One region of the Mesorhizobium sp. YR577 genome, then DNA from elsewhere that is predicted to be linked to it. Evidence: riboswitches for the same ligand, from Rfam matches in the RefSeq annotation. Region 1 holds a riboswitch; each other region holds the start of a gene.
What was found. Region 1 has a riboswitch for cobalamin ahead of BM413_RS20445 (TonB-dependent receptor domain-containing protein). Riboswitches for the same ligand answer to the same signal wherever they lie in the genome.
Positions count from the first base shown of each region.

Region 2: linked by a shared signal. The riboswitch ahead of BM413_RS16615 (CbtB domain-containing protein) and the one ahead of BM413_RS20445 (TonB-dependent receptor domain-containing protein) in region 1 are both predicted to bind cobalamin.
Region 3: linked by a shared signal. The riboswitch ahead of BM413_RS30155 (ribonucleoside-diphosphate reductase subunit alpha) and the one ahead of BM413_RS20445 (TonB-dependent receptor domain-containing protein) in region 1 are both predicted to bind cobalamin.

Region 1 is NZ_FPBI01000014.1:68,266-72,835, reverse strand. Features, by position in the region: gene BM413_RS20450 (ABC transporter substrate-binding protein) at 1-7, opposite strand, end outside; gene BM413_RS20445 (TonB-dependent receptor domain-containing protein) at 61-1,929, opposite strand; cobalamin riboswitch at 2,124-2,332, opposite strand; gene BM413_RS20440 (hypothetical protein) at 2,387-2,635, opposite strand; gene BM413_RS20435 (FAD-binding oxidoreductase) at 2,639-3,742, opposite strand; gene BM413_RS20430 (aromatic ring-hydroxylating oxygenase subunit alpha) at 3,842-4,570, opposite strand, start outside.
Region 2 is NZ_FPBI01000010.1:216,242-220,811, reverse strand. Features, by position in the region: gene cobO (cob(I)yrinic acid a,c-diamide adenosyltransferase) at 1-250, opposite strand, end outside; gene cobU (bifunctional adenosylcobinamide kinase/adenosylcobinamide-phosphate guanylyltransferase) at 252-767, opposite strand; gene BM413_RS16620 (CbtA family protein) at 760-1,521, opposite strand; gene BM413_RS16615 (CbtB domain-containing protein) at 1,537-1,716, opposite strand; cobalamin riboswitch at 1,753-1,947, opposite strand; gene BM413_RS16610 (aromatic ring-hydroxylating oxygenase subunit alpha) at 2,090-3,289, shown strand; gene BM413_RS16605 (MFS transporter) at 3,258-4,457, opposite strand.
Region 3 is NZ_FPBI01000037.1:36,445-41,014, forward strand. Features, by position in the region: partial or broken gene BM413_RS30155 (ribonucleoside-diphosphate reductase subunit alpha) at 1-1,976, opposite strand, end outside; cobalamin riboswitch at 2,150-2,360, opposite strand; gene BM413_RS30160 (response regulator transcription factor) at 2,464-3,129, opposite strand; gene BM413_RS30165 (histidine kinase) at 3,126-4,570, opposite strand, start outside.

The DNA of each region.
Region 1 (4,570 bases):
GTTTCATGCTTTTCTCCGGGCACCGGGCCCCAATAGAGGCCCGATGCAGAACCTCACCGTTCAGAACGTTCGCGTAAAGCTCAGATTGAAAGTGCGCCCCGGCGCGCGGTAGTCGGTGACGGTGGCGTATTCCTCGTCGAACATATTCTCGACCGAGAATTTGAACTGCGACTGCGCATCGAGGGCGTAGAGCGCCGAAAAGTCCACGGTCACGTAGTCCGGCAGTTCGACGGTGTTGGCGGCATTGGCATAGCGAGCCGCGCCGTAGAGAACTTTCGCCGTCAGGTCGAGCTCTTCGGTCGGGCTGTAAGTGAGTTCGGCCGTTGCCTTGAAGCGGTCGCGATAGGGAATGTACTTGCCATTGTCCTGGTTGAGCGGCTCGCGGATGTCGACCGTGGCCTTGCCGCTCCATTCGTCGCTGAAGCGGTGCGCCAGCGTCGCCTCGAAACCGGTTATGCGGGCGCTGGCGACGTTGAACGGGAGGTAGGTCGGCGGGTTGGAAGCGATCGCGTCGGTCAGGAAGGTCTGGTAAAAGGCGAGGTCGAGGCTGGTGCCAGCCGTCGCCTGCCAGTTCAGCCCGACCTCGTAGGAGCGCGACTTTTCAGGCTTCAAATCCGGGTTGGAATAGCCGGGATAATAGAGATCGTTGAAGGTCGGCGCGCGGAAGCCGGTGGCGTAGGACGAGCGCAGCACGAGATCGGGCAGCACTTCGTAGCTCGCGCCGACATTGTAGGTGGTGGCGCTGCCGAACTGGCTGCTGTGATCATAGCGGATGCCCGTGTCGACGCGGAGCGCCTCGTACTCCAGCGAATACTGGCTGAAAAGTGCGGCCAGGTCGCGCGAATCGACGGCGAAGTCGACGGTCGAATCGACCTGCTCGCGATAGGCTTCGACGCCGCCCGTCAGGATGTGGCTGGCCTTGCCGGTCTCGAAGCGTTTTTCGGTCGAGGCGAAGATGCCGTAGCGCTGCGTGTCGAACTGGCTGTCGCCACCCGGCACGTCGTCGCGGAAATTGGTCGAGTAATCGAGGCCGGAGCTGAGTTCTACCGTCGACGACCAGCTGTCGGAATGCAAAACATGCGCGCCCACTTTTCCGGCAAAGGTCGTGGTGTCGACTTCGTTTGCGGATGGGAACGTCGCGTCGTACTGGCTGCGGCCGCGCGCGAAAAGACCATCGGCATAGAGCCGTCCCCAATCAAATTCCTTCGACAGCGAAAGATTGGCCGAGCCTTGCAGGAAGCCGTCATCGTCCGGCTCGTGACCCCAGGCGAGCGGCGTGGTGAAGTCATAGCCGCGCGTGCCGAGCAGGCTGCCGCTGAACGCGTAGTTCACGCCGCTTTCGCTGCGGCCCTGGACGGTGCCGGAGACATAGCCGCCCCAAGGATGGGTAACGCCGGTGGTGAGCGTGGTACAGGCATTGCCGCCGTCGGCGCAGGCTCCGCCCTGTTTGGTGATGATGTTGACGACACCGCCCATGGCGTCGGCACCGTACTGGGGCGAATGCGCGCCCTTGGCGACCTCGATGCTTTCGATCGAAGCCAGCGGGATGTTGAAGATGGAGGTCGTGCCGCTGGTGGCCGAGCTTGCCCGCACGCCGTTGATCAACACCAGCGTTTGGGTGGCCGACATGCCGCGCAGATAGACATTGGCCGACGCCCCCTGCCCGCCATAGGAAATGATCGAAACGCCGGTATAGGACTTCAGCAGCGACGGCAGGTCGGGTGCTGCCGACTGCTCGATCTCCCTGCGGTCGATGACCGTCACCGACGAGGTCGAGCGCGCCAGCGTGGTCTCGCGCCGCAGCGGCGTTGTGACGACGACCGTGTCGAGTTTGATTACGTCCGCGGCGCCGTCATCCAGCTCCTGCGCGCCGGCATTGTTCGTGAAAGCCAGCGCCAATGCGCCAGCCAAAATGGTCGATTTCTGCATGTCTGCCCCCGATAGGCTTTTGGCGGGCGGCAAAGCGCGCCCGAAGGTTTGATGACAAACCGCAGACAGGAAAATGATCGACAGGCAGACTATGAAACGACGACATCGAACCCTCGGCCAACCCCGGCATGCGGCAACACTTTTTCAAATGTCACCGCCACGGGCGACCGCGCCTGAACACACCCCGTGTTCAAGCATGGGTGACCGGAAAAGGCAGGTCTCCTGACTTCCGGGTCTATGCTTGTCTTTCGCCTTCCCAATCGCGCTGAAGCGCTTTTAGTGGCCTGGTTGAAAGAAAGCTCGCCGGCTACAGTTGCGGGGGCAGTCTCGGCTTCGATCTGTCGATCTCACCGTGTTCCCTTTTCATCCGCCGTGAAGCGGAACCAATTCCGATTCCACTGGTAGCTGTGCGTCCGGCGAGCGTCAACCGGGTTTGGCCGGTTGTGCAGATCAGATGCTATGAGGCCGCGCCCTCGGCGGCAGTGATCAGAAGTGCGCGCAGACGCCGCAGGTCATCGGGCAGCGGCGCGCGGCGATCGAGCCGCGCCACTTCGCGGGCGGCGGCAGTGCGTATGTCGCTGCCTTGCGGCAGCCATAGCAGCCAGGACAGGAAGATCTCTTCCGGGCACGACAGGGCTAGGTCTTCGACAGACGCAGCCGAGCCGGCGGAACGCTCGATCGCGCCCGATTGCCAATGCGAACCCATGGGTCAGGCCTCGACCGTCAGCGCACCGAGCGGCTTCGAACAACAGGCGAGGATAAAGCCGTCCTCGATCTCGTGGTCGAGAATGCCGCCATTGTGGCTCATCTCGACCTCGCCCGAGACCTTCTTGATCTTGCAGGTGCCGCACAGGCCGAACTCGCATGCGGCTGATATGCGCACGCCGGAAGCGCGGGCCGTCTGCAGCACGGTCTGGCCGGAGACGCAGTCGGCATCGATATCCGACAGCGCAAAGCGGATCGGGGTGATCTGCTCGACAGGCGCGCTATCGGGCGCGGGCGTGGAGGCGTCGGAGAACGGCGCCGGAACGACTTCGACCGGAGGCGCGCCAAAGCTTTCCTGATGATAATGCGCCATGTCGAAGCCGGCAGCCTCGAGCATCTGGCGCACCGCGCGCATGAACGGGTCTGGACCGCAGCAGAAGACTTCGCGGTCGCGGAAATCGGGGGCGAGCAGCGGCAGGCGCACGGCGTCGATGCGGCCCATGTGACCGCTCCAGACCTCGCGGTTCGAGCGCTCCTCGATGAGGAAGCCGAGCGACAGGCCGGGCATGCGGCTGCCGAGCAATTCGAGCTCCTTGCGGAAGATGATCTCTTCCGGGCGGCGCGCGCAGTTGACGAAGGCGATGTCGGTCCATGGCGCGCAATCGTTCAGCCAGCGCAGCATCGACATCATCGGCGTGACGCCGGAACCGGCGGAGACGAACAGGTATTTGGCCGACGGATGGTTGTGATGGGAGAAATCGCCGGCCGGGCCGTAGGCCTTGATGTGGACGCCGGGCACCAGATTGTCGAACATCCAGCGTGTGCCGACGCTGCCGGCCTGCGCCTTGACCGTGACCGCGATGGAGAACGGCCGCGACGGGCTGGACGACAGCGTGTAGGTGCGCATCAGCGGGCCGTCTTCCAGCGGCAGTTCCAGCGTGACGAACTGCCCCGGCTGGTAGCGGAACCAGGTCTGGTTGTCCGAGCGGAAGATGAAGGTCTTCACCTCCGACGCCTCGTCGATCACGCCGATGCATTCCAGCACCTGCAGCCGGTCGTTCCACGGCACCATCTCGTCCAGATGCCGATAAAGGGAAAGTTCCGTCATCGCGTTCATCCGCTTAGTTCCGTTTGATTGACCATGAGCTTGTCCGAAAACCGGCAGCCACTTTTCGCTAACGCGGTCCTACGGTTCGGGCTCATGGTTTTAGGCCACGCTGCGCAGCGCCGGCTTTTCGCCCTCGGTCAGGCGCGGTTCGATGAAGTTGCAGTACCATTCGACGAACTGCATCACGCCGCCCTCATGCTCTTCCGAGTAAGGTCCGGGCTCGTAGGCCGGCGACTTGATGCCGAAGGCATTTTCCTCGACGATCCGGCGGTCCTGGTCGTTGGTCTCGGTCCAGACATGGGTGAGTTCGGCAAGATCGTAGTCGACGCCTTCGACCGCATCCTTGTGGACCAGCCATTTGGTGGTGACTGCCGTTTCGGTGGCCGAGATCGGCAGCACGCGGAAGGTTACGGCATGGTCGCCGAGCACGTGGTTCCACGTCGTCGGATAGTGATAGAGCAGCAGCGCGCCGATCTTGTCGGCTGTTACTGTATCCGACAGGTTCTTCTTCACCGCGCGCTTGCCGGACATGGTGTAGCTGACGGCGTCGCGCAGCAGCGGCGCACGCGTGGCGCGGTATTGGCCACCGGCATCAATGCGGAACTTGCTCGGCAGGCCGACAGCCTCGCACTTCGCCCAATGAGCAAGCATTTCCGGGTCGCTTTCGGCACCGTTGACGCCGGTGACTGTCGGAGCTTCCGGGAAGGTCTTACAAAGTTCGGGATGGTTCGCCGCGCAGTGATAGCACTCGCGGTTGTTTTCCCAGACCAGCTTCCAGTTGCCCTTCTCGATGATGGTACTTTCGAAAGCGACTTTTGCTTCGCGCAG
Region 2 (4,570 bases), on a different contig from region 1:
AGGCATCCTTCTCGCCGGTGTGCCAGGCGCCCTTGACGAATTGCACCACGCCGACGCGCTTGCCATAGCCGAGCATGCGCAGCGCCAGCCCGAAGGCGGCTGTCGTCTTGCCCTTGCCGGGGCCGGTGTTGACGATCAGCAGTCCCTTTTCGGTAACCGTCTTCTCGGCCACCTCGGCGTCCTGCACCGCCTTGCGCTTGGCCATCTTGGCCTTGTGGCGCTCGGCTTCCTTTTCGTCGATTTCTTTCATCTCATTTCACCTGCATCGGCAGACCCGCGACCATGAAGAATACACGGTCGGCGCGGGCAGCGATCCTTTGATTGAGCCGGCCGGCGGCATCGCGGAATTTCCGCGCGAGCGCGTTGTCCGGCACGATGCCGAGCCCGACCTCGTTGGCGACGACGAACCACGGACCGCGCGGCCTGGCCAAAACGGCCTCCAGCCTTTCGCTTTCGCGTTCCAGATCATGATCGGCCAGCAAATGATTGGAAAGCCAGAGCGTCAGGCAATCGACCAGCAAGGGCTGTTCATCCGGCACATCGGCAATGGCATCGGCAAGGTCGAGCGGCGCGTCGACCGTCTGCCAGCCTTCGGCGCGGCGGGTGCGGTGGAGCGCGATGCGCTCGACCATCTCGTCGTCGAAAGCCTGCGCCGTGGCGATATAGGTCCAGGGCGCAGGGAATGCGGTAGCCAACCGCTCGGCATGCGCGCTCTTTCCCGAGCGCGCACCGCCGAGCAGGAGGATCAGCGAAGTGGCGTCAGGCAAAGCTGTCGCGCAGGCTTGTCGCCGTTCCGGTGAAGCGTCCGCGAATGACGCCGACGGCAGCACCCAGCACGACCCAGAAGATCAGGTTCGTCACGGTTACGGCGACCACGAACTGGTGATGCAGGTCCGGCGGGATCGGCGATTCGTGGCTTGCCGGCTGCGGCGCGCCAAGCAGATGCGGCGCGACCATCAGCGCAACGCCGATCAGCGAAAACACCAGCGACGAGCGGAAGGCGATCAGGCCAAGGCCGGCGGCAGTAGCAACCACCGTACCGATCCACCAGACCTGACGGGCGGCAAGATCGGCCGCAGGCATGGCCGGCAGTTCCGGCGGCAGGCCGAGGCCCGGCGCCAGCGTGAACACGGCAAAGCCGGCAAAACCCCAGAAAATGCCCTGGCGCCAGTTGGGGATGCCACCGGCGAGTTCCGAAGCGGCCACCAGAACCAGCGCAAAGCCGATACCGGTGACGATGTTGGCAAGCGCTGTGAAGGCGAAGCGCTCGAAACCGTCCGCCGGCGCCCAGCCTTCTTCGTCATGCTCGTGGGCAGGTGCTGCGGCCTCAGCCGTCGGTGCCACGGTTTGCGCATTATCGGCGGCAGGAGCAGCGTGCTCGTGGCCGCCTCCGGCGTTCTCGAAGGTTTCCGCCTTCAGGATCAGCGGAACGGTCGCATAGGCCTGCATGGCCGTCATGACGATGCCGGACAATAGCCCTGCGATCGCCGCGATGAACACGACGTTACGAAACAATGTCATGGGAGCGGTCCTTCGTTAGTGGCAGGGAAACGCCATCGAGTGGCGATAGTCGTGGCCGGCATTATGGACGACTTCCATATGCGAGAAGCCGACGAAGCCGATAACGAAGAGGCCGAGCAGACCGGCCATTGCCAACTGCATCGAGCGCGAGGCCAAACCTGCTGTTGCGCCGAGCGACGAAGAAACCGTGTTCATTTCCAAATACCTTTCACCCTCCACCCGAGGGCACCTAGAGTTTCCAATGTCGCCGGCAGGTCTCCTGGCTTGCGGGTCGGCACCCTTCCCCGCCTTCCCGAGAAAATTCTCAGTGGCATCTGGGGAGAGCTCGCCGCGCACAGTTGCGGGGGCAGCCGCGGCTTTGGGCAGATTTTGCCCGCACCGCATTCCCTATTGATTCCTCGCGGAACCGACGACAGCGGCGACTATAAGGATAAACCCGCCGCCCGGCAAACCAATTTCCCGCCCTTTTTCCTGCCGGAAAGGTCGTAATTTGACGATCGGGCAACTGTCGCCGGAATTGACAAATTTTCCGTACAGGTATCCGCTGACCCCACCGGAGGACAGCGCGATGACGGCAGGCCCAGCGGAAAGCGAAGCCTATAACGGCCTTCGAACGGCGGAGGTGACGCTTCCGTCCCGCGCCTATTGGAGCGACGCCGAATATCAGCGCGATCTCGACGCGATCTGGTATCGCAACTGGATCATGGCCTGCCGCGAGGCCGATGTCGCCCAGCCGCTGGCTTATCGTGTGTTCAAACTCGGCACGCAGGAAATCCTCATCATCCGCGACGAGACCGGCGTGCTGCGCGCTTTCCACAACACCTGTCGCCATCGCGGCTCGCAGCTTTGCGGCGAGAGCGAAGGCAGGCTGAAGGCTCGGCTGCTCACCTGCCCCTATCACGCCTGGTCCTATTCGTTGCGCGGCGATCTCGTGCGCGTGCCGTCGAAATCGCTGCCCGAAGGTTTCGACAAGGCCGACTACCCGCTCTATCCCGTGGCGCTGTCGGTCTGGCGTGGCTTCGTCTTCGTCAATCTGGCCGAAGATGTGCAAGGCTCGGCTGCAGATGTTTTCGATGCCGGCTCCGCCGAGGTTAGCAACTGGCCGCTGGAAGACCTCGTCACCGGCCATGCCTTTCGCAAGGTGATGAACTGCAACTGGAAAATCTTTTGGGAAAACTTCAACGAGTGCCTGCATTGCCCGGGCGTCCATAAATCCCTGTCGCATCTCGTGCCGATCTATGGCCGCGGCCTGATGGCGCGACACGACGATCCGGAATGGGCGCTTCATGCCGACAATGATGCGCCCGAATATTCCGGCGGCCTGCGGGCCGGCGCCGAGACGTGGTCTGAGGACGGGCGCGTTCATGGCCCGGCTTTTCCGAAACTGACAGAGGCCGAGCGCAGGGCCGGGCAGACCTATGCCGCGCATCTGCCGTCGATGTTCGTCGTCGGCCATGTCGATTATGTCCGCACCGTGCGGCTGGTGCCGCTGGGACCGGAACAGACGGAACTGGTGGCGGAATGGCTGTTCCTGCCTGAGGCGCTGACGTCAGGCGGGACGGATCTCGAAAACATCGTCAGGTTCGGCATCCAGGTGCTGGAGGAGGACGCAGCCATTTGCGAGATCAACCAGAGAGGCCTGCATTCGTTGCGCCACGAGGCGGGCGTGCTGATGCCGGAGGAATATGAGCTTCAGCGCTTTCATCAATGGGTGCGCGGCCAGCATGCGCAGGCGCTCACATCGACTTCGGCAGAAAACGCCAGGTGATCAAGCCGCAGATGGCCGTGAAGACGCCGAGCGTGACGAACACCGCGCCAAGGCCGAAGAAGGCAAGCACAACCGAGTAGACCAGCGGCGGCAGAAGCTCCGACAGGTCGAGATAGGTGCGGTAAACGGCGGTCATCTGCGGCCGCTCATAGGTGCGCACCGCGCGCATGAAGGCCGTGGAGCCGAGCGCATCGAGCGCCACCGCAAACAGCGCGCCGAACAGCAGGAAGCAGCCGGTGACCAGCGGCAATCGCTCGCCGCCAAGGCCTGCCAGCAGCAGCGCCGTGCTCATGCCGAAAAAGGCAAACGTCATGATGTTTCGTGCGCCGAAGCGCCGGCCAGCCCTGCCCCAGTAGATGGCCGCGAACAGAAGGGCGTTTCCTGCCGAAACCAGAAGGCCGCCGGCCAGTTCGCCCTGCCCCGTTACCACCATCAGGATCGGGCCGTAGACGAAGAACGTCGTCCAGAAGCATGAGCGGCCGAAAGCGATAACCCAGGCCAGCCGCAGCCGCGGCTGGGCGACGAAGCGGCCGATATTCTTGAGCGGATTGGCCGGCCGCGTCTTGCCCGGCCGGATCAGCGCATTGTCGCCGAGGCGGAAGTACCAGAAGGTGACGAGCAGCGCCGTCGCGAAGGCAACCACCACGCCATGCGTCACGAAGATTCCGTAGCGCGTGTAAAGAAAGACGCCAAGCGTCGGCCCGCCGGTCCAGGCGATCATCGATGCCGCCATGCGCAGCGATTCGGCCTGCATGATGTCCGTCTTGCGGATGTGGTCCATGATGTAGAGGTTGAGCGTGATCGCCAGCGCGCTCGCCCCCATGACGCGGGCCAGCATGCCGAACATCTGCCCCGGCAGCGAATGCGTCATGAACAGCAGCGAACCGACGGCGAGCAGCACCACGCCTGTCGTATAAATCCAGCGCCGCGAAAAACGCCCGATCAGCATCGGCATGAACAGCGTTGCCGAAAGGCCGATGAAGGCAACGAGCGTGTAGAGCAGAGAGACAGTCTGCTTGTTCTGCAGGAGTTCGTAGGCCTGGATCGGAACGACGCTGGCGATTGACGCGCGCGCAAAGGATTCCAGCGCATAGAGCGTGGCAAAGGTTCGCGCGCCCGCCGGCTTTACGGCGGGAAGCCAGATCGGATGCCTTACCTGCGTGACCATTCCTGCCCCGGATCATTTGCCGGCAGATTTGCAGGCGCAATCACACCGCCGATAGCAGGAAACCGACCTGCCATCGTCGCAAAAGCCGGTTGGATATCGTCTTTCCGGCTGTG
Region 3 (4,570 bases), on a different contig from region 1:
CGGCCTCGTCGGAAGCGTAGGCGATCTTCAGCGCCTGCAGCGCATCGTGAAAGCCCATCAGCCCAAGCCCGACGGGCCGATGCTGCAGGTTCGAACGGCGCGCCTCGGGGATCGTGTAGAAATTGATGTCGATGACATTGTCGAGCATGCGCATGACGGTCTTTACCGTGCGCGCCAACCGGTCGAGGTCGAGGCCACTCACAGTCAGATGATTGATCAGATTGACGGAGCCGAGATTGCAGACCGCGACCTCGTCCTTCGGCGTATTGAGTGTGATCTCTGTGCAGAGATTGGACGAATGCACGACGCCGATATGGCCCGGCGGCGAGCGGATATTGCAAGGGTCCTTGAACGTGATCCATGGATGCCCGGTCTCGAACAGCATGGTCAGCATCTTGCGCCAGAGATCGAGCGCGCGGACCTTTCTGAATACCTTGATGCCGCCGGCAGCAGCCTTCGCTTCATAAACCTCATAGGCCGTCTTGAAAGCCGAGCCGTAGAAATCGTGCAGATCCGGCGTCTCGTCGGGCGAAAACAGCGTCCACTCGCCATCAGTCTCAACGCGCTGCATGAACAGGTCCGGCACCCAGTTGGCGGTGTTCATGTCATGCGTGCGGCGGCGGTCGTCGCCGGTGTTCTTGCGCAGGTCCAAAAACTCCTCGATGTCGACATGCACGTCTCGAGATAGGCGCAGACCGCACCCTTGCGCTTGCCGCCCTGGTTGACGGCAATCGCCGTGTCGTTCACCACCTTGAGGAACGGCACCACGCCCTGGCTTTCACCATTGGTGCCCTTGATATGCGCGCCGAGCCCGCGCACCGGGGCCCAGTCATTGCCGAGACCGCCGCAATATTTGGCCAGCAGCGCATTGTCCTTCACCGCCTTGAAAATGCCGTCGAGATCGTCCGCAACGGTGGTCAGGAAGCAGGAGGAAAGCTGCGGCCGCAGCGTGCCGGAGTTGAACAGCGTCGGCGTCGAGGCCATGAAATCGAAGGACGACAGAAGGTTGTAGAATTCGATCGCGCGGGCCTCGCGGTCGATCTCGCGTGAGGCCAATCCCATCGCGACGCGCATGAAGAAAGCCTGCGGCAGTTCGAACCGCTTGCCTTTGGTGTGCAGGAAATAGCGGTCATAGAGCGTCTGGAGGCCAAGATACTGGAATTGCAGGTCGCGTTCGGGCTTCAGTGCAGAACCAAGACGAGCGAGATCGAAGCGGCCGAGTTCCGGATCGATCAGCTCAGCCTTGATGCCGGTCGCAATGTACTCCGGGAAATAGGAAGCGTAGCGTTCACCCATCTGGCTTTGCGTCGCCTGCTCGGTCCGACCCGTGACGAAGGTCAGCGCCTCACGCCGCAACCGGTCGAGCAGCAGACGCGCGCTGACCAGCGCATAATTCGGTTCGGTCTCGACAGCGTGCGCGCGGCCAGGATCGGCGCAAGCGAAAGCTCGTCCAGCGTGATGCCATCATAGAGATTGCGCCCCGTCTCGCCGAGGATCAGATCGGACGAAACCGCATCCAGCCCTTCACAGGCTTCCTCGACGATGCGGGCAAGCCGCGCCTTGTCGAACGGAACAAGGCTGCCGTCATCGGCCCTCACCTTCAGCGAAGGTGCGGCAATCTCGGTCGTAGCTGCCTTCGCAAGCGCCCGCTCACGCGCCCGCTCCTCGCGATAGAGTACATAGGCGCGCGCTATCCTGTGGTGCTCGCTTCGCATCAGCGCCAGTTCGACCTGATCCTGAATTTCCTCGATATGAAAGGTGCGGCCAGCATCGGCGCGCCGCGTCAGCGCATACACGACGTGCGACGCCAGTTCTTCCACGACATCGTGGACGCGCCGCGAGCCTGCCGCGACCGAACCTTCGACGGCGAGAAACGCCTTGGTCAGCGCAACGGTGATCTTGGAGGCGTCGAACGGCGTCACCGCGCCGTTGCGGCGAATGACGCGATAACCGGGCTCGGTCTGCCGATCTCCCATCTCGGTGAAAGTGGATGGAACCCTGTCGGTCCCGTTGGTCTGAACTGTCGAAGTCGCCGGCATCTTAAATCCCCGTAGTGTTGCAAGACGGGGATAACTGCGGACGCATTCCGATAGACCGTGCGACGCAAGCCGCACGAAGCAAGCGCACCACCGGGACACCCCGCCCGTGGACGTTCAAAATCTATCGCGGCAGGTCTCGTGGCTCGCAGGTCGTCGCTTCCGTCGGCCTTCCCAGCGCCTTGGCGCCAGTGGCGTTACTCGACTTAAGCTCACTGCTTACAGTTGCGGGGGCAGCGCCGGCATTGCGATATCGCGCACCGGCTTCCCTCTTAGCTCTCAAGCCCGAACAGACTCGAAAGAACCACGATATCTACATACTGTGCCAACGACACAGTAGACGTCAACAGCTTGTATTCGGATAGCACGGATAAATTCGACACGATCACCTATGGCCGGAACACATGCATTGGAATGGATTGGCCAGTTATCGCAGAGAGCTGGCCACCGGACGGTCGGAAGACGAAGAGACGTATTGAACAGCCATACGAATCAACTCGGGAAGATTGCGAGCGCCGAGCTTGATTTTGAGCTGTGAACTCATATTCACAACCGTTTTATAGCTGACGCCGAGATCATCGGCGATTTCCGCGTAAGGCTTGCCTTCTGCCAGCAGGGCAAGCGTCTGCAACTCTCGTGGCGTTGCCTCTGCGAGCAAGCCGCGGCTGCGCCCCGGCGTTCCGATGAGCGCCACCTGCAGAGCCATTTGATGACCAAGATAGGGTTTTCTGGCGCGCACTGACTCAAATGCTTCAAGAAAGTCGCGAGGACCGGCATCCTTCAATACATATCCGGTAGCGCCAGCCTTTAGTGCACGGCTCACGATGACGGGGTCGCTATGCATGCTGAAGACAAGAATTGGCGTGCGGGTGTCGTGAAGTCGCATGCGTCTGATCAGATCGAGGCCGCCAAGCCCGCCGCCCTGCAGGGCGAGGTCAATGACGACGACATCCGGGTGCTTGCGTCGGTAAAGGCGGTAGCCGGCAACGACACTGTCGGCCTCCAACATCTCGTGAACTCCCGCATCCTGCAGAATGCGCCGGCATCCCTGCAACACAATCGGATGATCATCGATGATGAGAACCTGCGTCATGGCTGTCCTACCCGAGTACCGTTCTGGCCGCGTGTGGATTGCTGCTGATTGAGCGGGATGGAAATTTCGAGACGGGTTCCAGCACCGGGTTGGTTCGTGATCGAAAAATTTCCGACAAGTGCACGCACGCGCTCTTCCATACCGGTCAACCCGAGACCACGGGCCGTTCCCGGCGCAAAGCCGCGCCCATCATCCTTGATCGAAAGTTGCAGCACAGTGCGATGCCCCGGATGCTCGCTCTCTTGACTGGTGGCCGGCTGCTCGCCCAATGCGACGTCTATGCTCCGTGCTTCAGCATGCCGAAGGACATTGGTGATTCCCTCTTGAATGCATCGGTGGATCGTGATGTTGACCGGATCATCATATCTGTCGGCAAGGCGGCCGACGGCAAGGGAGATCTTCGGCGTCGGTCCATGCCGTTGGAACTCGGCCAGCAAACCGGCAATCACTTCGGCAAGCGGAAGATGATTGAGTGCCATAGGGCGGAGCTTGTTGAGAAGGCTGCGGTTCATGGTCTGAATCTTGTCGGCAATCTCATCGATCGTCGCCGTACGTTCCCTCACCTGCCCCGCCACATTGTCCGGCAGGCTTCCTGCGAGGCGTTCCAGGGAAGCGACGTTGGCTTTGATGCCGAACAGGCAAGGGCCCAGTTCGTCGTGGAGCTCGGTGGCGACCTGCCGGCGCTCATCGTCCTGGACCGTAACCAGCTGATGATTCAGGTGCTCATTGTCGACCTTCGCGGCACCGAGCCGATTGGCGAGCGCGTTGAAACGATCGGTAATATCAGCCAGTTCCTGCACGTTTGGGCGCGAGAGGCGATGTCGAAACTGCCCCTTCTCGAGTTCACGCAGGCCATTCGCCAGATTTGTCAGTGGGTGAAGCACGCGCCCAAGCGCAAGGTAGAGTATCCCCAACACGATCAGGCCGAGTACGAGCGCTACAAGACCGAGAGACCGGGTGTCCTGCCAGACTTCGCCGATCTCGTCCGATGCGTGCCCGACAATGATAACCGAGCCGATGTGACGGCCGCCGGAAACGACCTGCATCTCGCGGCGAACGTCCTCGACGCGGACAATCGACGTAAACCACCGCGGCACGGCGACTTGATCGCCGACGACTGCGTTGCTGGCTGCCATCGGCAGAAGTGCGGCCCGGCCGCCGTCGGCATTGGTTACAAGTATTCGCACGTGACGCAGATTGCCTATCCGCAACGGAATATCCGCAAGCTGCAAGACCTCTGAGTCTGCGCCTTGCGGATGTTCGAGAACCTCGCGCACCAGACGTTCCGCGAGTTCCAGGGCCGCTGCCACCTCAACCTCGGTTGCCCGCTTGGCGTTGTAAACGATGAGAATGGCAGCGGTGATCGCTGCTACGAGACTTACGAGAATGATGGCTGAAAGTATCTGCCAGCGGATCGATAGCCTCTGCCACGGGCGGTATG